2 regions of the Bradyrhizobium sp. 26S5 genome follow, and region 1 is predicted to be linked to the other one. Evidence: predicted binding sites of a transcription regulator. Region 1 holds the regulator's gene; the other holds the start of a gene.

Region 1 (8,965 bases):
ACGCAATGGGTCGCCGCGCTGCCTGGCGCGGTGGGCCGGATGGCGGCGTTCGGCATCGGGCCGCTGATCGTCGCAAGCGCGGGCATCATCCTGCTTGGGCTGTTGCGCACGCCGCTGCGCTGGTCCGGCGCGGTGCTGCTGGTGGTGGCCACAGTCTGGGCGCTGAGGGCCCCGCTGCCGGACGTGCTGATTTCCGCCGACGGCCGCAACGTCGCGGTGCGTGGCGGCGACGGGCGGCTGCTCTGATGCATAGCGCGAAGGATGCATTCCTGGTCAAGGAATGGCTGGCGGCGGATGCCGATGCGCGGACCGCCGCCGATGCGTCGCTCGGCGGGGGCGTCTCCTGCGATCCGAGCGGCTGCGTCACCCAGGGCCCGGGCGGCGCCTTCGTCGCGCTGGCGATGCGGCCGGAGGCGCTGGCCGACGATTGCGAGCGGGCGGCGCTGATCGTCACCGCGCGGCCGGCGCCGCAGGGTTGCGCGGCCTCGGTGATCGATGCCGAGCGGCTGCGGCGCCACGGTGCGCTGGTGCTGCGGCGGACCGGCGCCGGCTACGCCGTCGATGCGGTGAAGCCCGGCGGCATCGACCGGCCGTGGTCGCCGGCGGTTCCCGGTGACGGTGAGAGCGAGACGGTCCTCCGCACACCCGCCGCCGCGCCGCGGCCCGCAGTCGATGCGACCCCGGCCGAGACCGACCTGCAGGGCGACGACTAGAGTTTTGGTTCTGATTTAATCAGAACCAAAACTCTAGTTTCTTGTTTTCACGCGTTTTCTTCACGCGAACCGGTGTCCACTTCGCTCGAAAACGCTTCAGCCGTTGCCGGGCGAGGGGCCGGTCGGCAGCTCGAACAGGCCGAGATGGTACTCGTCGGAATCGGGGCCGGCGTCGGGCTTCTTGACGAGGGTGAAGATGGCCTCGGGAAACTGCTCCCAGACCTTGAGATCATCGGCCGTCACTGTCAGCCAGCCGAACCGGAACATGTAGCGGCCCGGCTCAGTGACGCGTCCAGCCTTTTGCCATGTGACCTTGTCGACCACTGCGCAGGTTTCCGTGAGTACACGTCCTCCGTACGCGATGATGCGCCAAGGCGCTCGCCGACGCAAATCTCCTGCTGCGCCCCGGAAGCGGAAATCCGGGGTCGCTCGAAATCGCCTAAGGTCATCCGCCGCCGAGTGGCTCATTCCGCGGCGACGATGCGCTCAACCCAAAAACAGCGACGCGAATGCGGAGGGCCGCCGCTCCACAACCTTCGGCTTGTGCTCGACCGGCGGATGCAGTGCCGGCAATTGCAGCACGCTGACGCGCTGTCCCTCGACGAGCTGGGTCACCAGAACGTGGCTGCCGTCGGGGAATTCGACCGCGTCATGATGGCGATCGGGCACGTCGGGCTCGACTTCGTTGAACACGCCGACGCGGAAATTCATCGTCTTGGTCCAGATCCAGCGGCTGTCGTAGCGAACGTTCTCGGCGAAAGCGAGCTCGGTGCCCGGCAGCATGCAGACCGCGACAGTGGGATCGTTCTCCGAAGCAAAGCCGCGGGTCGACGTGCCGCGGAAAGTCGTGGTGATCAGCGTCTCTCCGACAATGGCGGGGCGCGATGCCACGGCGTGCAGACTATAGTCACACATCGGATGGCTCCTCTTTTCGAGGTAGCGACCCGTGCCTCTCCTTGAGGCGCAGGCCTCTACCAGAGTGGACGATAGCAAACGAGTGTCTGCTCGTTTCTGGGCGATTGTACGACTGGCCGTCGAACGCCTCAATCACAAACGCGCTACACTGCGCGAGAGGTATCAGGGCGCATCCTAGGTGGTCCGCACGTCGCACTATCTTCCAAGGAACGATCCGATCTGTTGCTCGTTCCCGGATCGGGATGACTTTTCTTCGAATCGTCATCCCGCTCCATATGTCTGTTCGAGCATGACCTTTTCGGAAAACCGCTCCGCACTTTTCCGGATCATGCTCCGCCGCCGTCAGTATTTGCGATACAGCCCGATCAGCTTGCCCTGGATGCGGACCCGGTTCGGCGGCAGGATGCGCACTTCATAGGCAGTGTTGGCCGGCTCGAGCGCGATCGATGCACCGCGGCGGCGGAAGCGCTTCAGGGTGGCTTCCTCCTCGTCGATCAGCGCCACCACGATGTCGCCGGTGTTGGCGACGTCGTTGCGCTGGATCAGCGCCATGTCGCCGTCGAGGATGCCGGCGTCGACCATGGAATCGCCGCGTACTTCCAGCGCATAGTGCTCGCCGGAGCCGAGCATGTCGGGCGGCACGCTGATGGTGTGGCTGCGGGTCTGCAGCGCCTCGATCGGCGTACCGGCCGCGATCCGGCCCATCACGGGGACGGCGACCGGACGGTTGCCGTCGTCCTCGGCGATCGGCGGCGTGCTGCTGCGCTTGCCGAGGGTGCCTTCGATGACGCTCGGCGTGAAGCCGCGGCGACCGTTGCCGCCGCCGGCGGCCAGTTCGGGCAGCTTGATGACCTCGATGGCGCGGGCGCGGTTGGGCAGGCGGCGGATGAAGCCGCGCTCCTCCAGCGCAGTGATCAGGCGGTGGATACCGGACTTCGAGCGCAGATCGAGCGCATCCTTCATCTCGTCGAAGGAGGGCGGCACGCCGGCCTCTTTCAGACGTTCATTGATGAAACGCAGAAGTTCGTACTGTTTGCGCGTGAGCATCTCGAGCATTCCCCCGGTTGATAGCGTCGTTCGATTCCGAGACTCTTCAGGTGGGGCCTTCAGACGGGGCCTGATCTCGGGAGCGCAATGCTCCCTGGCGGCTTCCCGATTGTAGACACCAGTACTCGAAACAAATCATGAACGGACACTATATGTTCGATATGTGTTCCGCAACCAATTAATTTCCGGTGAACGCATCAGGCGGCGCGCAATCGGCAGCCCGCGAAAACCTCAGTCGGGCAGTGTGAGGATCTCGCATTCGCTGCCCTTGGCGGCGGCGGGCGCAAACGGCGGACGTACCAGAAGTGCCCGCGCCGCAGCGAGATTCCCGAGCAGCGAACTATCCTGCTGCATCACCGGCGTGGCGATCAGCGCGCCGTCCTGGCGCTCCTCGAGACGCGCGCGCAGATAGTCCTCGCGCTGGTCGTTGGCGGCGAGGTCGCGGCCGAGCACGGCGGTGGTGCGGACATGATGGATCGTGTTCCGACCGCTCAAAGCCCGAATCAACGGCACCAGAAACAGGAAGGCGCAGACATAGGACGACACCGGATTGCCGGGCAGGCCGATCACCCGCATGGCCCCGAGCCGGCCGTGCATCATCGGCTTGCCGGGCCGCATCGCGATCCGCCAGAACGCCATCGCGACGCCCTCGGCCTCCAGCGACTGCTTGACCAGATCGTGGTCGCCGACCGAGGCGCCGCCGGTCGTAATCAGGATGTCGGCGCCGGCCTCCCGCGCCCGGCGGATACCGGCCGTGGTCGCGGCCACCGTGTCGGCGGCCACCCCGAGATCGACGGTCTCGGCGCCTTCGGCGCGCGCCAGCGCACGCAGCGCATAGCCGTTGGAATAGACGATCTGGCCGGGGCCGGGCTGGGAGCCCGGCATCACCAGTTCGTCGCCGGTGGCGAGCACTGCGACCTTCGGGCGGCGGCGCACCGCGAGTTCCGGATAGTTCATGGCGGCCGCAAGCGAGAGCGCGCGGTCGGACAGGCGGCTGCCGCCGTTGAGCAGCAGGTCGCCCTCACGGAAGTCGACGCCGGCCGGGCGGATGTGCCGTCCCGGGCTCGCTGCCTCGGTGATCGAGATGTGGTCGCCATCGACCCGGGTGTCTTCCTGGATGATGACGGCATCGGCGCCATGGGGGATCACGCCGCCGGTGAAGATCCGCACCGCTTCGCCGGCACTGAGCGTCCGCTCGAACGGCCGGCCGGCGGCGACTTCGCCGATCACCTTGAGCCGGGACTTGAGATCAGCCGCATCGGCGGCGCGCACCGCGTAGCCGTCCATGGCCGACATCGGCTCGGGCGGCTGGGTGCGGCGCGCCGCGAGGTCGTGCGCCAGCGTGCGATGGTAGGCGGCATCGAGCGCGACCATCTCCTCCGGCAGCGGTTCGGCGCCGGCAAGAATGGCGGACAGGGCATCGGCAACCGGCATCAGGGCCACGCGCAAAACTCCTCAATGCAAATGGTCAAATACCAAGTGCGGTCAGCGCCCTTGCCACGTCATCCGTCGATGTCACGTGGATGGCTTGAAGGCCACGCCCCCGCGCACCTTCGATATTGGCAGCCAGATCGTCGAAGAACAGGATCCGCGACGCCGGCACGCCGATCGCTTCTACCACATGATCGTAGGCCGCGGCGTCGGGTTTCCGAAGGCCGATGCTCGAGGACAGGAACACGGTCCGGAAGTGGCTGAGCAACCCGGCATAGGCGACCGAGAAATGCGCGACATGGGCCGGATTGGTGTTCGAGAAGGCGTAGAGCGGCATTCGCGCTGCGGCGGCCGCGAGCAGGGGGGCGATGCCCGGCATCTCGCCGGTGAAGATCGCGTTCCAGCCCTCGAGGAATTGCGCGTCGGTGAGCTCGACGCCGAGCGACTGGCGCAAATTCGCAAAGAACGCCGCGTCGTCGATCCGGCCGATCTCGTGATGCTTGTAACTGTCGTCGACGACGAAACGGCCGGCGAGGTCGGCCGGCGCGCAACCGGCTTGCCGCGCCCAGTGCGTCATCGCCTTGTCGAGGCTGATATCGAGCACGACGCGGCCGATATCGAACAGCAGCACGTCGACGGAATTGGGGGAGAGTTGCGGGGTCATTGCGTGAAACCATGTACGAAAATTGCGGGCAGGCGGCAATCTCCCCGATTTGTGCGGCAGGCATGCGACCAGGGTGCTGACGTTCATTCCGGCTCAGTCCATTCTTGCGCGGTGTCATCACCCGCGCATGCGGGTGATCCAGTATTCCAGAGACGCCAGTGTGTGAGCCGAGGAGCCGCGGCGTACTGGATCGCCCGGTCAAGCCGGGCGATGACAGGCGGGGGTGGGGATACAGCTCCGCATTCTCGCGACATGATTTGCCCGAGTCTTACCTGTCGTTTCGCCGCTCTAAAATCAGAGGGCGCAGGGAAAGCCGGGTGCCGATCGCACCCATGGGTCCGGTGCAACAAAAAGCACCGGGGGTAGGACCACAGGTGTAACCGGAGCAATCCGGCTTTCCCTGCGCGATGGGTTACGGCTTACTTCGTGCTCTCCCCGGCGAGACTGGGCTTGTTCACGTTCGTCACTTGTGACATCAGCGTCCACCGCATCTCACCGCAACACCCGTGACGATGCGCAGCGCCCCTCGATCGGGTGAGACGGGACAATTCATACACTGAGTTGGGTGCGCCGATAAACAGAAATATTTTTGCGCGGGGGGGCTTGCGCCGTCGGGCAACTCAGTGGCAGGGGCACCGGCCTTGGCGCATCAAGCTACTTCGGAGCCGCCCTTTCACATCCTCGAAAGCGCCAGGCCGAAATAGGCGATGAGCGCGCCGGTGCTGAGAATGATGACGACGAGCGCTTGCTCGGAGCGTGCCTGCAAGGTTTTCCGGGTCACGGTGATGACGCTCCCTTTTCGAAAATCAATCTGTTCAACTAACGTGGGTCCGTGTCCGTTCCGGCTCCTTCCGTGGAAACTTGTGCCTTGTCCGGGGAACCACCGATGGGAAGACCCTCTCAATTGGGTTGCTGTGGGGCCTCGGCCGCTTACCGCGCCGCGACCACTTCGCCGTCTTCCTTCACGAACCGTCCAACCGGTGAGTCCAGAAGATCGATGACGGCCTCCGACGGCCTGCACAATCGCACACCCTTCGGCGTCACCACGATCGGCCGGTTGATGAGAATGGGATGCGCCAGCATGACATCGAGCAATTCGTCGTCCGTCCATTTCGCCTGGTCGAGAGCGAGCTCCTTGTAAGGCGTTCCCTTTTCGCGCAGCAGGGCGCGCACGGGGATGCCCATCGCGGCAATCAACTCCTTGAGTGTTTCGCGCGCCGGCGGCGTCCTGAGATATTCAATGACGACGGGCTCGGTGCCACTCTGGCGGATCATCGCGAGCGTGTTGCGCGAGGTGCCGCAATCCGGGTTGTGATAAATCGTGACGGTCATGGTCGTGTCTCCGCAATGGCAATGCCGCCGGACAGTTTGGGACGGCCGAGCAGCCAGTTCATCAGCAACATGCCGGCCATCGCGCCGCAGAGCTCGGCGAGAATGAACCCCGGAAGGTCGATGGGCCGAATACCGGCGAACGTGTTGGTGAGGGAGCGTGCGATCGCAACGGCCGGATTGGCGAACGACGTTGATGCCGTGAACCAGTAGGCGGCTGTGATGTAGAGCCCGACCAGCCAGGGAACGGCCGCGCGCTGAAAGCGGATGCCGGCCAGAATGGTGGCGACGAGGCCGAAGGCGGCCACGGCTTCCGCAAACCACTGCGGTCCGCCGGTCCGGACCTTCATCGACAGGTCGATCAAGGGATGAGCGTACATCAGATGCGCCGCCATCGTGCCGACGGCGCCGCCTGCGATCTGCGCTGCGATGTAGAGCACGGCCTCGTTCACCGGCAGCTCGCGCCGGCCGGTAAAGACGAGCGTTACGGCCGGATTGAAATGGGCACCGGAAACCGGACCGAGCACGGTGATCAGGACGACGAGGATCGCTCCGGTCGGCAACGTGTTGCAGAGAAGCGCAAGAGCGACATCCTTGGTCAGGGTTTCGGCCATGATGCCGGATCCGACCACGGTCGCAACGAGAATGCCGGTGCCGAGCGCTTCGGCGGCAAGGCGCCGGGGAAGGTCGAACGTCTCCATCAATTGGCCCTGGGCTCTGGATGAACTGCGCGGCCGGCGAAATCGATCGCGCCTTGCTCAGCCACGCGTTCGCTCCTTTCGCTGCGGAGGACAACAGGGCTGTAAGCTCTCGACAACCGGCGCGCAAATCTCCGGCCGTCCGTCGCAGCAATCGCGCAGCAGGAACACCGCGACGTTGCGAAACTCGTCGAGGTTGGCGCGATAGACGATCGATCGGCTTCGCCTTTCGGAGGTGACCAGGCGTGCGCGGGTGAGGATCGACAAATGCGCCGACAGGGTGTTTTGCGGCACCTCCAGCAGGCGGGCGAGGTCGCCGGCCGCGAGTCCCTCGGGCTCGTGTTTGACGAGCGCCCGAAACGCCTCCAGCCGGGTCGGTTGCGAAAGTGCGGCGAGAGCCAGCACTGCTTCTTCCGTTTCCATATATCCAGATTTATGGAAATATCGCATTGAGGTCAAGCGGGATTCCGCCTCAAACGGCTGCATCATATATTTCAAATATTCTAGAAATATCGATTGACGGAGGTGGGGCGAGGACGCATGCTTTGCGGATGAAGATCGACGACGCAGCTGCACGCCTGGAAGCGCTGGGCAATCCGACCCGGCTCAAGATTTACCGAGCCCTTGTCCGCGCTGGACATGCCGGCATGCCGGTGGGGCGCCTGCAGGAGCGGCTGAAGATTCCGGCGTCGACGCTGTCGCATCACGTCAAGGCACTGGTCTCCGTTGGCCTGATCTCGCAACTGCGCGAGGGGACCACGCTGGTCTGCCATGCCGAATACGCCACGATGCAAGCCTTGGTGGATTTCCTCGTGGCGGAGTGTTGCGTCGAGGAATCGCAATGCAACGCGGCGCAGACGGCGGCCTGATTTTTTTGTCGGGTCATTCGATAATTCCAGAAAGACGGGATGAGCAGATGCCAGCAAAGACGGTCGCGATCATCGGAGCGGGTCCGGTCGGCCTTGCGGCGGCGGCGCATGTGATGGAGCGCGGCATGACGCCGGTGGTGCTGGAGGCGGGAGCCGAGGCCGGCCATGCGGTTCGGCAATGGCAGCATGTTCAGCTGTTCTCGCCCTGGGAATACAATGTGGATCAAGCCGCCGCGCGGCTGCTTGCCGACATCGGCTGGAATCGGCCCGATCCCAAGGTGTACCCGACCGGCGGCGAACTGCTCGATCAGTATCTCACTCCGCTCGCGACCCGGACGCCGCTCAAGGATGTGATCCGGACGTCGAGCCGTGTCACCGCGGTGTCACGTGCCGGGTTTGACAAGGCCAAGACGAAGGACCGCGAAAAGGCGCCGTTCGAAATTCGCTATCAGAACGGCAGAGGTCCGGAGACGCTGCGCGCCGACGCCGTGATCGACAGCTCCGGCACCTGGTCGTCGCCGAACCCGGCTGGTGCAAACGGGCTTGCCGCGATTGGGGAGCGCGAGGCCCAACGGAATATCACCTACGGAATGCCTGACGTGCTCGGCAAGGACCGGGGCCGATATGCGGGCAGGGCGGTTGCCGTGCTGGGGGCCGGGCATTCCGCGATCAGCACGCTGACCGATTTGACGACGCTGGCGGAGCAGGAGCCGGGCACGCACCCGATCTGGCTGCTTCGCGGCACCAACCCTGCAAAGGCCTTTGGTGGCGGCGCGAATGACAAATTGGCCGCCCGGGGCGAATTGGGCGCGCACTTCGCGTCGCTGGTTTCCTCGGGCCGTGTTCAGGTCGAGGCGGGCTTTCCGGTCGCCGCGATCGGCAGCTTGGATGGCCGGCTCCGGATCGCGACATCCGCGGCCTGTTGCGGACGCAGCATCGTTGTCGACGAATTGATCGTCGCCACCGGATTTCGTCCCGACCTGTCGTTCCTCGGCGAGGTCCGTCTGCGCCTCGATCCGGCAATCGAAGCGCCGATGGCGTTGGCGCCCCTGATCGATCCGAACGAGCACTCCTGCGGAACGGTGCGGCCGCATGGCGCGCGTGAACTGGTTCAGGACGATTGGGGCCTCTACCTCGCCGGCATCAAGAGCTACGGCCGTGCGCCGACCTTCCTGATGATCACGGGCTACGAACAGGTGCGCTCGATTGCTGCCGATATCGCGGGAGATCGCGAAGCGGCCGAACGCGTGGAGTTGGAACTGCCCGAGACCGGTGTCTGCACGCGCGGGGGCGTCGAAG
Region 2 (8,965 bases), 2.9 Mb from region 1:
CGGCCGGCCAATCTACGGAAGCGTGGTTGTGAGCCACTTCCCGGATGGCGGCCTGACCGGATCCATCGTCCCGGCGCAGGGACCTCGCTCAGGGAGAGCCTGGTGTCGTGGCCCGCCCAGAACCGATTGCTGCTCCTTGCTTAGGTTGCCGAGGCCTTGGCCATCGGGTTGAACGGTTTGGCGTCGGCGAGCATGCGATGCAGAACGACGGCGAGCTTGCGTGCGAGCGCCACCTTGGCCTTGCGCAGGCCTGCGCGCCGGGCGATCCGCATCGCCCAGCCTTTCAGCGCCGAGCAGTTCCTGACCGGCTTGGTCAGCATGACGTGAGCCGCCTGATAGAGCGCCTCGCGCACGGAGGCATCGCCGATCTTGCTGATGCGGCCGGTATAGTCGGTTTCGCCCGATTGGTACTTCTTCGGGGTGAGGCCAAAATGCGCTCCCGTCGCCTTCGAGGACCGGAAGCGCTTCGGGTCGTCGACCGCCGAGGCGTAGGTAAGCGCCACGATCGGGCCGACGGACGGTGTCGTCATCAGGAGGCGGGCTTGAGGGTGCGACCTGGCGAGCTTTTGGGTGTGCTTATCCAGGCCATTGAACTCGCGCCGCAGCACGGCGTGGGCTTCGAGCAGCGCCTGTGCCACGATCTCAAGTCCGGGATGGCCCGCTACGAGCTCCCGGATGCGTTCGGCGAACGTGCGCTCGGTGGTCGTGCCGACCTTCAGACCGAAGCCGCGGAGCACGCCGCGCAGGCTGTTCTCGATGTCGCGCAGCTTGGACTGCAGCAGCTTGCGTGCCGTCAGAACCGCCCGCGTCTCCTGCGCTTCGATCGACTTGCAGTGCACCGGCCGGAACCAGCCCAGCCGCATCAGTTGCGCGATCCCGCGGGCATCGTTGCGGTCCGACTTCACCGGCATCGCCTTGAAGGCATCGCGGACGTGCCGCGTCTCCAACAGTTCGACTGCCAGGCCCGCATCCCGCATCGCTGCGTAGAGCCATTGCGACAGCGGACCAGCCTCCAGCCCGATCCGTTCCAGCACCAACCCCAGCGACCGCAACCAGGTGATCAAGGCCTCCGGCTCACTCGCAACCCTCGCCTCGCGCAAAATCTTACCTGTCCCATCGACAAGGCAGACGCTCGAGCATTCCAAAGACACGTCGATTCCTGCATAGTGGTACATGGTCGTCCCTTAATGATGCTTGGAGCGGGCTTGCCCGACTCCGTTTATTGACACCATCAGTTTGAGGGACGACCGCCTTCCAACCAACAGGCCGCTCGCGAGCGCGCTTCCAAATCGCGCCGTAGCGAGCGGGCGGCCGGCCCGTTACCCCATCTACAGAAATTCCAATCAAAGCTTGTAGGCGGTGCGGAAGCCGCCCCAGTGCCGGCCGCGGACGCGAATCGGCACGTCGATCTCGCGCATCATCACGGTTGTGCCGTTGCCCATGTCGCGCGCATAGCTCTGCACCAGATAGGCGCGCTGATTGTGCGCGGCGGCGAGGCCCGCGGGATCGTTGAAGATGCGGCGATTGCGGCAATTGGCGGTGTTGTAGGCGACATCGCCCGGCCGCTGCGGATGCGAGTAGATCTTGTTGTGGACCGGCAGATAGCCGTTCCGGTCGACCGTCGCGCAGAACGCCAGCCGCTTGTCCTTGGCGAGGAACGCCTCGAGCAGAGCGGGCAGCGCGCGATCCGCCCAATCAAGCATCCTTGTGCGGTATTGCACCGGATTGGTGCCGGATATTTCGACATACTCGGTGTCGAACATGTCGTCGATCGTGATCGCGCCGCTCGCAAGGCCGCTCTCGAAAACCTTGGTCAGCGCGCTGCCTGCTTCCATCGCGCGGGTGATCAGCTCGGCGTTCTCCTCGTGGATCGCCCACATCCGGTCTTCGATCGTCTCGCGCAGCGCGGCGATCGCGCCCTCGAAGCGCGCCTGTGCGCCGGCTTTGGTGCGGTCGGCGATCCTGATCCGGCACGCGCCGACATCCTGCAAGGTCGCGCTCAGGGTCTCATGGGCCGGCAGTCTGTCGGCATCGGGCCCGCCGATCAGGATGCCGTCCATCGCGATCTCGTAGACCGGCGCGGTGATGATTCCGCGCGCGGTCGTGATCTCGATCTTGAGGCTGCAGGGCAGGCGCTCGTTCTTGCGCGGATCGCCGCGCTCGTCCTGGCGCAGCAGCACCGCGCAGCGCGCCTTCAGCTTCTGGGCAAAGGCTGTCACCGCCTTGCCGGCCTTCGCGACATTGTCGCCATGCGCGGCGGCTTCGCGTGTCGCAGAGTCGATCTCGCCGGCGCTGGTGCCGACCGAGACGATGAAACTGGAGGCGGAGGCGGCGTTCTGGCCCATCTCGCCGGTGATCGCATTCTGCTCGGCGACCGCGCCGTTGACGTTCTCGAACACCGGGCGGATCGCCTCGATCGCCTGCGAGATGCGGTGCACGGCGTCGGCCGATCCGGTGGCATCCTTCTGCAGCGCCTCGATCTTCCTCGAGATCTCCTCGGTCGCGCTCTGGGTCTGCACCGCCAGCGCCTTGACCTCGGTGGCAACCACCGCAAAGCCCTTGCCGGCCGCGCCGGCGCGCGCCGCCTCGATGGTCGAGTTGAGCGCCAGCAGCGTGGTCTGCCGCGCGATCTGCGCGATCAGGTTGACGACGTTGCCGATCGCGGCCGAGGATTCGCGCAAGCGATCGACATTGGCGGTGGCCTCGCGCGCCGCCGCCGCGGCATCGTCGGCGAGCTGGCTCGCGCTGCGCACCTGCTGGCCGATGCCCTCGGCGGAATGGGTGAATCGGCCGGCAGCTTCCGAGAACGTCGTCGCGGTGTTCTGCGCGTCGCTGCTGCGGCCGCTCAGCGCGTCGGTCCGGGCACGGATGGTCGCAAGCTTGGCGGCCGTCGCTTCGGCGCCGTCGGCGACCGAGCCTGCGGCGCGCTCGAGCTGGCGGATCATCGCGCCGAGCTCGAGTTCCAGCAGTTCGAGGATTTCCCGGGCCGAATCAGTCTCGGTCGAGGAGGGGCTGTCGGGTGCAGCCGCCGCAGTTGGAACCTTCGGCGCGACGGCGGGCGAAGTCGGCTCCGGCACTTGCTTTCGAAACAAACCGAACGCCATGTGGGCTCTGTGGGGGCTGTTGGAAGTTGCCTTGGAAAGTTACGGCGGGACGGGGCGATCTTCGCATCCGGGCGTGAAGTCATGGTTAACAAGTGCCTCATATTCCGGGATGCGGTAGTATTCCGGGACCGGACGGCCCCCGCCGATCTTTGATTTTGACCGCCAGGGGCCTATAAGGCCGCGTTTTCCACCCGTTCAGACCCTACGCTTTCGAAGAGACGTCGCATGGCCGGCCATTCCCAATTCAAGAACATCATGCACCGCAAGGGCCGGCAGGATGCCCAGAGGTCGAAGCTTTTCGGCAAATTGGCCCGCGAAATCACCGTGGCGGCCAAGCTCGGCACCCCGGACCCTGCGATGAACCCGCGCCTGCGCGCCGCCGTGGTTGCGGCCCGCGCCGAGAACATGCCCAAGGACAACATCGATCGTGCGATCAAGAAGGCCGCGGGCAATGAGGGCGAGAACTATGACGAGATCCGCTACGAGGGCTATGGCCCCGGCGGCGTCGCCGTCATCGTCGAGGCGCTGACCGACAACCGCAACCGTGCCGCCTCCGACATCCGCTCCTTCTTCACCAAGTCGGGCGGCAATCTCGGCGAAACCGGCTCGGTCGCCTTCATGTTCGACCGCACCGGCATCATCGAATACGACGCCAAGGTCGCCTCCGACGATGCCATGCTGGACGCTGCGATCGAGGCAGGTGCCGACGATGTGGTTTCCAGCGAGGCCGGCCACGAGGTCTACGCCTCGCAGGACACCTTCCGCGAAGTCGCCAAGGCGCTGGAAGCGAAGTTCGGCGAGCCGCGCAAGGCGGCGCTGACCTGGAAGCCGCAGAACACCGTCGCGGTCGACGACGAGACCGGCGAAAAGCTGTTGAAGCTGATGGACCTGCTCAACGAGCACGACGACGTGCAGAACGTGTTCGCCAATTTCGAGGTGTCCGACGCGCTGATCGCGAAGATGGGCGGCTGATCCACTTGTTCCGCTGTCATCGCCCGACTTGATCGGGCGATCCAGTATTCCAGAGACCCGAGTTTGATCCGAGAAGCCGCGGCGTACTGAATCCCCGCTTTCGCGGGGATGACGAGCGAGGCTCGCTGCTACGACCGCGGCAGGGGATGACCCGCCCGTTTGTGTTTCGTTCTCCCGGCGCAGGCGGTATCACTACCCCATGACATCGCAGCCGATTCGCTCTCCCGTCCGCATCATCGGTATCGATCCGGGTCTCCGCCGCACCGGCTGGGGCGTGATCGAGACCGAAGGCAATCGTCTCGTCTATATCGCCTGCGGCTCGGTCGAGCCGCCGGATGATGTGCCGCTGGCGAACCGGCTGCTCGCAATCCATGAGGGGCTGGCCGCCGTGCTCGGCGACTACAAGCCGGCGGAGGCGGCGGTCGAGCAGACCTTCGTCAACAAGGACGGCGTCGCCACGCTGAAGCTCGGGCAGGCCCGCGGGGTCGCCATGCTGGCGCCAGCAATGTTTGGTATCTCGGTCGCCGAATACGCACCGAACCAGGTCAAGAAGACCGTGGTCGGCGCCGGACACGCCGAGAAGAACCAGATCCAGGTGATGCTGAAGATCCTGTTGCCGAAAGCCGAGCCGCGGTCCGCCGACGCCGCCGACGCGCTCGCGGTCGCGATCACCCACGCCCATCACCGCCAGAGCACCGCGCTGCGGCTCAGGGTGGCGAGCCTATGAGGGACTCTTCTGACGTATCGCGAAGTGAGGAGAGCACACTGGTTGGGCTCCCTCCCCCCTTGCGGGGGAGGTTTGGGGAGAGGGGTAAGCCCCGGGCGACGGTGCGCGATGTGCGACGACGAGGCATCAACGAAGCGCGCGAGACAAGTGAGTGCGGTGCGAGCGTTGTTATGCGTCAGCCAACTGAGCAAGCGGCACCCCTCTCCCTAACCCTCCCCCGCAAGGGCGGAGGGAACCCTTCCGCTGGTGCCTCCCTCACCGAAGTCGAAACGATCGTGCGAGCCACGAGCGCCGAACTTGGGGGCGCGCGATGATCGGCAAGCTCAAGGGCCTGATCGACTCCTACGGCGAGGACTACGTGATCCTCGACGTCGGCGGCGTCGGCTATCAGGTGCATTGCGCGAGCCGCACGCTGCAAGCGTTGCCGTCGCCGGGCGCAGCGGCGGTGCTTTCGATCGAGACCTATGTCCGCGAGGACCAGATCAAACTGTTCGGCTTCCGCTCGGATCTTGAGCGCGAATGGTTTCGCCTGTTGCAGACCGTGCAGGGCGTCGGCGCCAAGGTCGCGCTCGCGGTGCTCGGCACGCTGCCGCCGACAGATTTGGCCAACGCGATCGCGCTGCGCGACAAGGCGGCGGTTGCGCGTACGCCGGGGGTCGGGCCGAAGGTCGCCGAGCGCATCGTCAGCGAATTGAAGGACAAGGCGCCGGCCTTTGCCGATGTCGATCCCGCGGTGGTGCAGCTGTCGGGCGCGATCGACAACAACCGCGCGCCGCGCCCGGTGACGGACGCGATCTCCGCGCTGGTCAATCTCGGTTACGGCCAGCCGCAGGCTGCCGCCGCCATCGCCACCGCCTCGCGCAGCGCCGGTGAGCAGGCCGAGACCGCGCAGCTGATCCGGCTGGGGCTTAAGGAATTGTCGAAGTGAGTGATGCGCCGGAGCGGATTTTTTCTTCACCTCGCCCCGCTTGCGGGGAGAGGTCGGATCGCATCGCAGATGCGATCCGGGTGAGGGGGTACAGGTCTCAAAACACACCCTGCTCGCGGATGGAGCCCCTCACCCCGACCCTCTCCCCGCAAGGGCGGGGCGAGGGAGAACAACGATCTCGTGCTAGTTTCGCATCATGAACACGCCCTCGCGCATGGTCACGCCCGAACGCCGCTCCGATGATGTCGGCGACACCGCGCTGCGTCCGCAGTCGCTGACGGAGTTCGTCGGCCAGGCCCAGGCGCGCAAGAATCTCTCGATCTTCATCGAGGCAGCGAAGAAGCGCGGCGAGGCGCTCGATCATGTGCTGTTCGTCGGTCCCCCTGGCCTCGGCAAAACCACGCTGGCGCAGATCGTCGCGCGCGAGCTCGGCGTCGGCTTTCGTGCCACCTCGGGTCCGGTGATCGCGAAGGCCGGCGATCTCGCGGCGCTGCTCACCAATCTGGAAGAGCGCGACGTGCTGTTCATCGACGAGATCCATCGCCTGAGTCCGGCGGTGGAAGAAGTGCTCTATCCCGCGATGGAGGATTTTCAGCTCGACCTGATCATCGGTGAGGGCCCAGCGGCGCGCTCGGTGAAGATCGAGCTGTCGAAATTCACTTTGGTCGGCGCGACGACGCGCGCGGGCCTGCTCACCAATCCCTTGCGCGACCGCTTCGGGATTCCGATCCGGCTGAATTTCTACACCGAGGACGAGCTGGAGAAGATCGTCACCCGCGGCGCCCGCGTGCTCAACATCGGCATGAGCCCCGACGGCGCCAACGAGATCGCGCGCCGCGCCCGCGGCACGCCGCGCATCGCCGGCCGCCTGCTGCGCCGCGTGCGCGACTTTGCCTCCGCGGCGGACGCCGACGCCATCGACCGCGGCATCGCCGACCGCGCGCTGAGCGCGCTCGAGGTCGACAGTGCCGGGCTCGATGCGATGGACCGGCGCTATCTCACCACCATCGCCCTGAACTATGGCGGCGGGCCGGTCGGCGTCGAGACCATGGCGGCGGCACTGTCGGAGCCGCGCGATGCGATCGAGGACATCATCGAGCCCTATCTGATCCAGTGCGGCTATCTGCAGCGCACGCCGCGCGGAAGGCTGCTGACCTCGCATGCCTTCCGTCATCTCGGCCTCGCCGAGCCGAACCGCGATCCCTCGCAGTTCGGCCTGTTCGGCAACAATGGCGACGAGGACTGAGCTGCTCCCGAAGTCGTGAAAAGACGTGTTGGTGCAGCGCATCGCGCAGCCGGGTAACCTTGCCCGCTAACCCTTGCGAGGTCTCTGCAGGCCGTCTGCACAAACGCGGCCCAATTCCGCTCCAATCAAAGGGCTTATGATTGGTCGGAGCGTTTCCAGGAAGCGTCAGGCATCACCGATCAAACGTCCATGATTTCACGTCGTCATTTGCTTCGCGGGTTCGGCGGATTGACCGCCGTCACGGCCTCGACCGCGGCCTACGGCCTGAGCGAGCCGGTCGCCCGGCTCACGCTCACGCGTTACGATCTGTCGCCGCGGCAATGGCCGGCGGACTTTCCGCTCAAGATCGCCGTGCTCGCCGACATCCACGCCTGCGATCCCTGGATGTCGCTCGATCGTATCGAGACAATCGTCGAGCGCACCAATGCGTTGAACGCCGACATCATCGTTTTGCTCGGCGACTATGTCGCGGGGCTGCGCCACGTCACGCGCTTCATTCCGGCCTCCGAATGGGCCGCGGTGCTGAAGGGCCTGAAGGCGCCGCTCGGCGTGCATGCCGTGCTCGGCAATCACGACTATTGGGAGGACAAGGCGGTGCAGCGCCTGGGGCAGGGCACACCGGTCGCGCGCCGCGCGCTGGAGCGGGCGGGCATCCCGGTCTACGAGAACGACGCGGTGCGGCTCGTCAAGGACGGCCATGCGTTCTGGCTCGCCGGCCTCGGCGACCAGCTCGCCTATCTGCCGGCGCGGCACTATCGCCAGGTCACCCGCATCGGCGTCGACGATCTCAACGCGACGCTTGCAAAGGTCACCGACGACGCGCCGGTGATCCTGCTCGCGCATGAACCCGACGTTGCGCTTCGCGTGCCCCCGCGCGTCGCGTTGCAGCTGTCAGGCCACACCCATGGCGGCCAGGTCCGGCTGCTCGGCTGGTCGCCCGCGGTGCCGGTCAAGCACGGCATGCGGCTGGCCTATGGCCATCTGAAGTTGAAATGCGACGTCGTCGTCTCCGGCGGCCTCGGCTGCAGCATCATGCCGTTCCGCCTCGGCGTGCCGCCCGAGATCGTGCAGGTGACGCTCGGCGCAAAGGGGCCGGTGGTGTCCTGACGAGCCCGGCCGTGCACTCATAAAGGCGCGGACGTCGGCGTTTGGAGATCAGGCTGCATGGGAAGTGCCTTGAAACGCGGCATCCTTTAGCGAGGTACGCACGTTCATCACCCAAACGGGTGTTGTGCGGCCACGCCGACCTCGGCGCGTGACAACAGCCGCCCGCTCCTGTAAAAACATTAAGCCCCGATGCCGCGGGAAGGAGGTGCCCTGTGAAACGCAGGATGACAGCCGTCCTGCTGGCAGATGTCGTTGGCTACAGTCGGCTCATGTCGACCGACGAGGACGCCACACACGTGATGCTGGCCGAATGTTTCGGCAGCCTGATCGAACCCAAAATTTCCGAGCATGATGGTCGCCTTATCCGATCCAGCGGCGATGGATTGCTTGTCGAATTTGGCAGCGCTCTGGATGCCGTACGTTGCGGTATCGAAATTCAGCAGGAATTGAGCAAGCGCAATGCCGGTGCCGCCCCCGAGCGCCGCTTCCAAATGCGCATCGGCGTAAATGCCGGCGACGTCATTTTCGACGAGCGCGATATCTACGGAAACAGCGTCAATATTGCAGCACGGCTGGAAACTCTCGCCGAGCCGGGCGAGCTATTTGTTACCAATACCGTTCGGGATCAGCTCCTGGGTCATCCGGATCTCGCATTTGAGGACAGGGGCCGTCACCGGGTCAAGAACATTGACCCTCCGATTCAGGTCTTTCGGGTCACCCAGGCCCAGGAGCAAGACAAATCTCTCCTGGGGCGAATGCGTCTCGCCGCGCGCCGAGTTATCGCGCTTCCTCCGATGCGTCGTCCGGTGGTCGCTGCATTTGCTGTCTTACTAGCCATCGCGACGATTGTGGGCACAGTGCCGCTTTGGCATGGCCAAAAA

The links. The regulator LexA, encoded in region 1, represses DNA repair genes until DNA is damaged. The targets are predictions, from matches to a motif close to TGTTCNNNNTGTGTTCNG.
Region 2: a site for LexA is predicted at 4,233-4,250, ahead of ruvC (crossover junction endodeoxyribonuclease RuvC). Genes of this name have one in related genera too.

Annotation. Positions count from the first base shown of each region.
Region 1 is NZ_CP145948.1:5,232,158-5,241,122, reverse strand. Features, by position in the region: partial or broken gene V5279_RS24355 (ComEC/Rec2 family competence protein) at 1-713, shown strand, start outside; gene V5279_RS24350 (hypothetical protein) at 810-1,037, opposite strand; gene V5279_RS24345 (hypothetical protein) at 1,200-1,628, opposite strand; gene lexA (transcriptional repressor LexA) at 1,971-2,675, opposite strand; gene glp (gephyrin-like molybdotransferase Glp) at 2,907-4,118, opposite strand; gene V5279_RS24330 (HAD family phosphatase) at 4,144-4,770, opposite strand; gene arsC (arsenate reductase (glutaredoxin)) at 5,701-6,102, opposite strand; gene V5279_RS24320 (MIP/aquaporin family protein) at 6,099-6,800, opposite strand; gene V5279_RS24315 (ArsR/SmtB family transcription factor) at 6,858-7,220, opposite strand; gene V5279_RS24310 (ArsR/SmtB family transcription factor) at 7,349-7,666, shown strand; gene V5279_RS24305 (NAD(P)-binding domain-containing protein) at 7,714-8,965, shown strand, end outside.
Region 2 is NZ_CP145948.1:8,124,101-8,133,065, reverse strand. Features, by position in the region: gene V5279_RS38455 (IS110 family transposase) at 141-1,175, opposite strand; gene V5279_RS38450 (methyl-accepting chemotaxis protein) at 1,344-3,104, opposite strand; gene V5279_RS38445 (YebC/PmpR family DNA-binding transcriptional regulator) at 3,330-4,076, shown strand; gene ruvC (crossover junction endodeoxyribonuclease RuvC) at 4,276-4,803, shown strand; gene ruvA (Holliday junction branch migration protein RuvA) at 5,114-5,731, shown strand; gene ruvB (Holliday junction branch migration DNA helicase RuvB) at 5,928-6,977, shown strand; gene V5279_RS38425 (metallophosphoesterase) at 7,167-8,084, shown strand; gene V5279_RS38420 (adenylate/guanylate cyclase domain-containing protein) at 8,309-8,965, shown strand, end outside.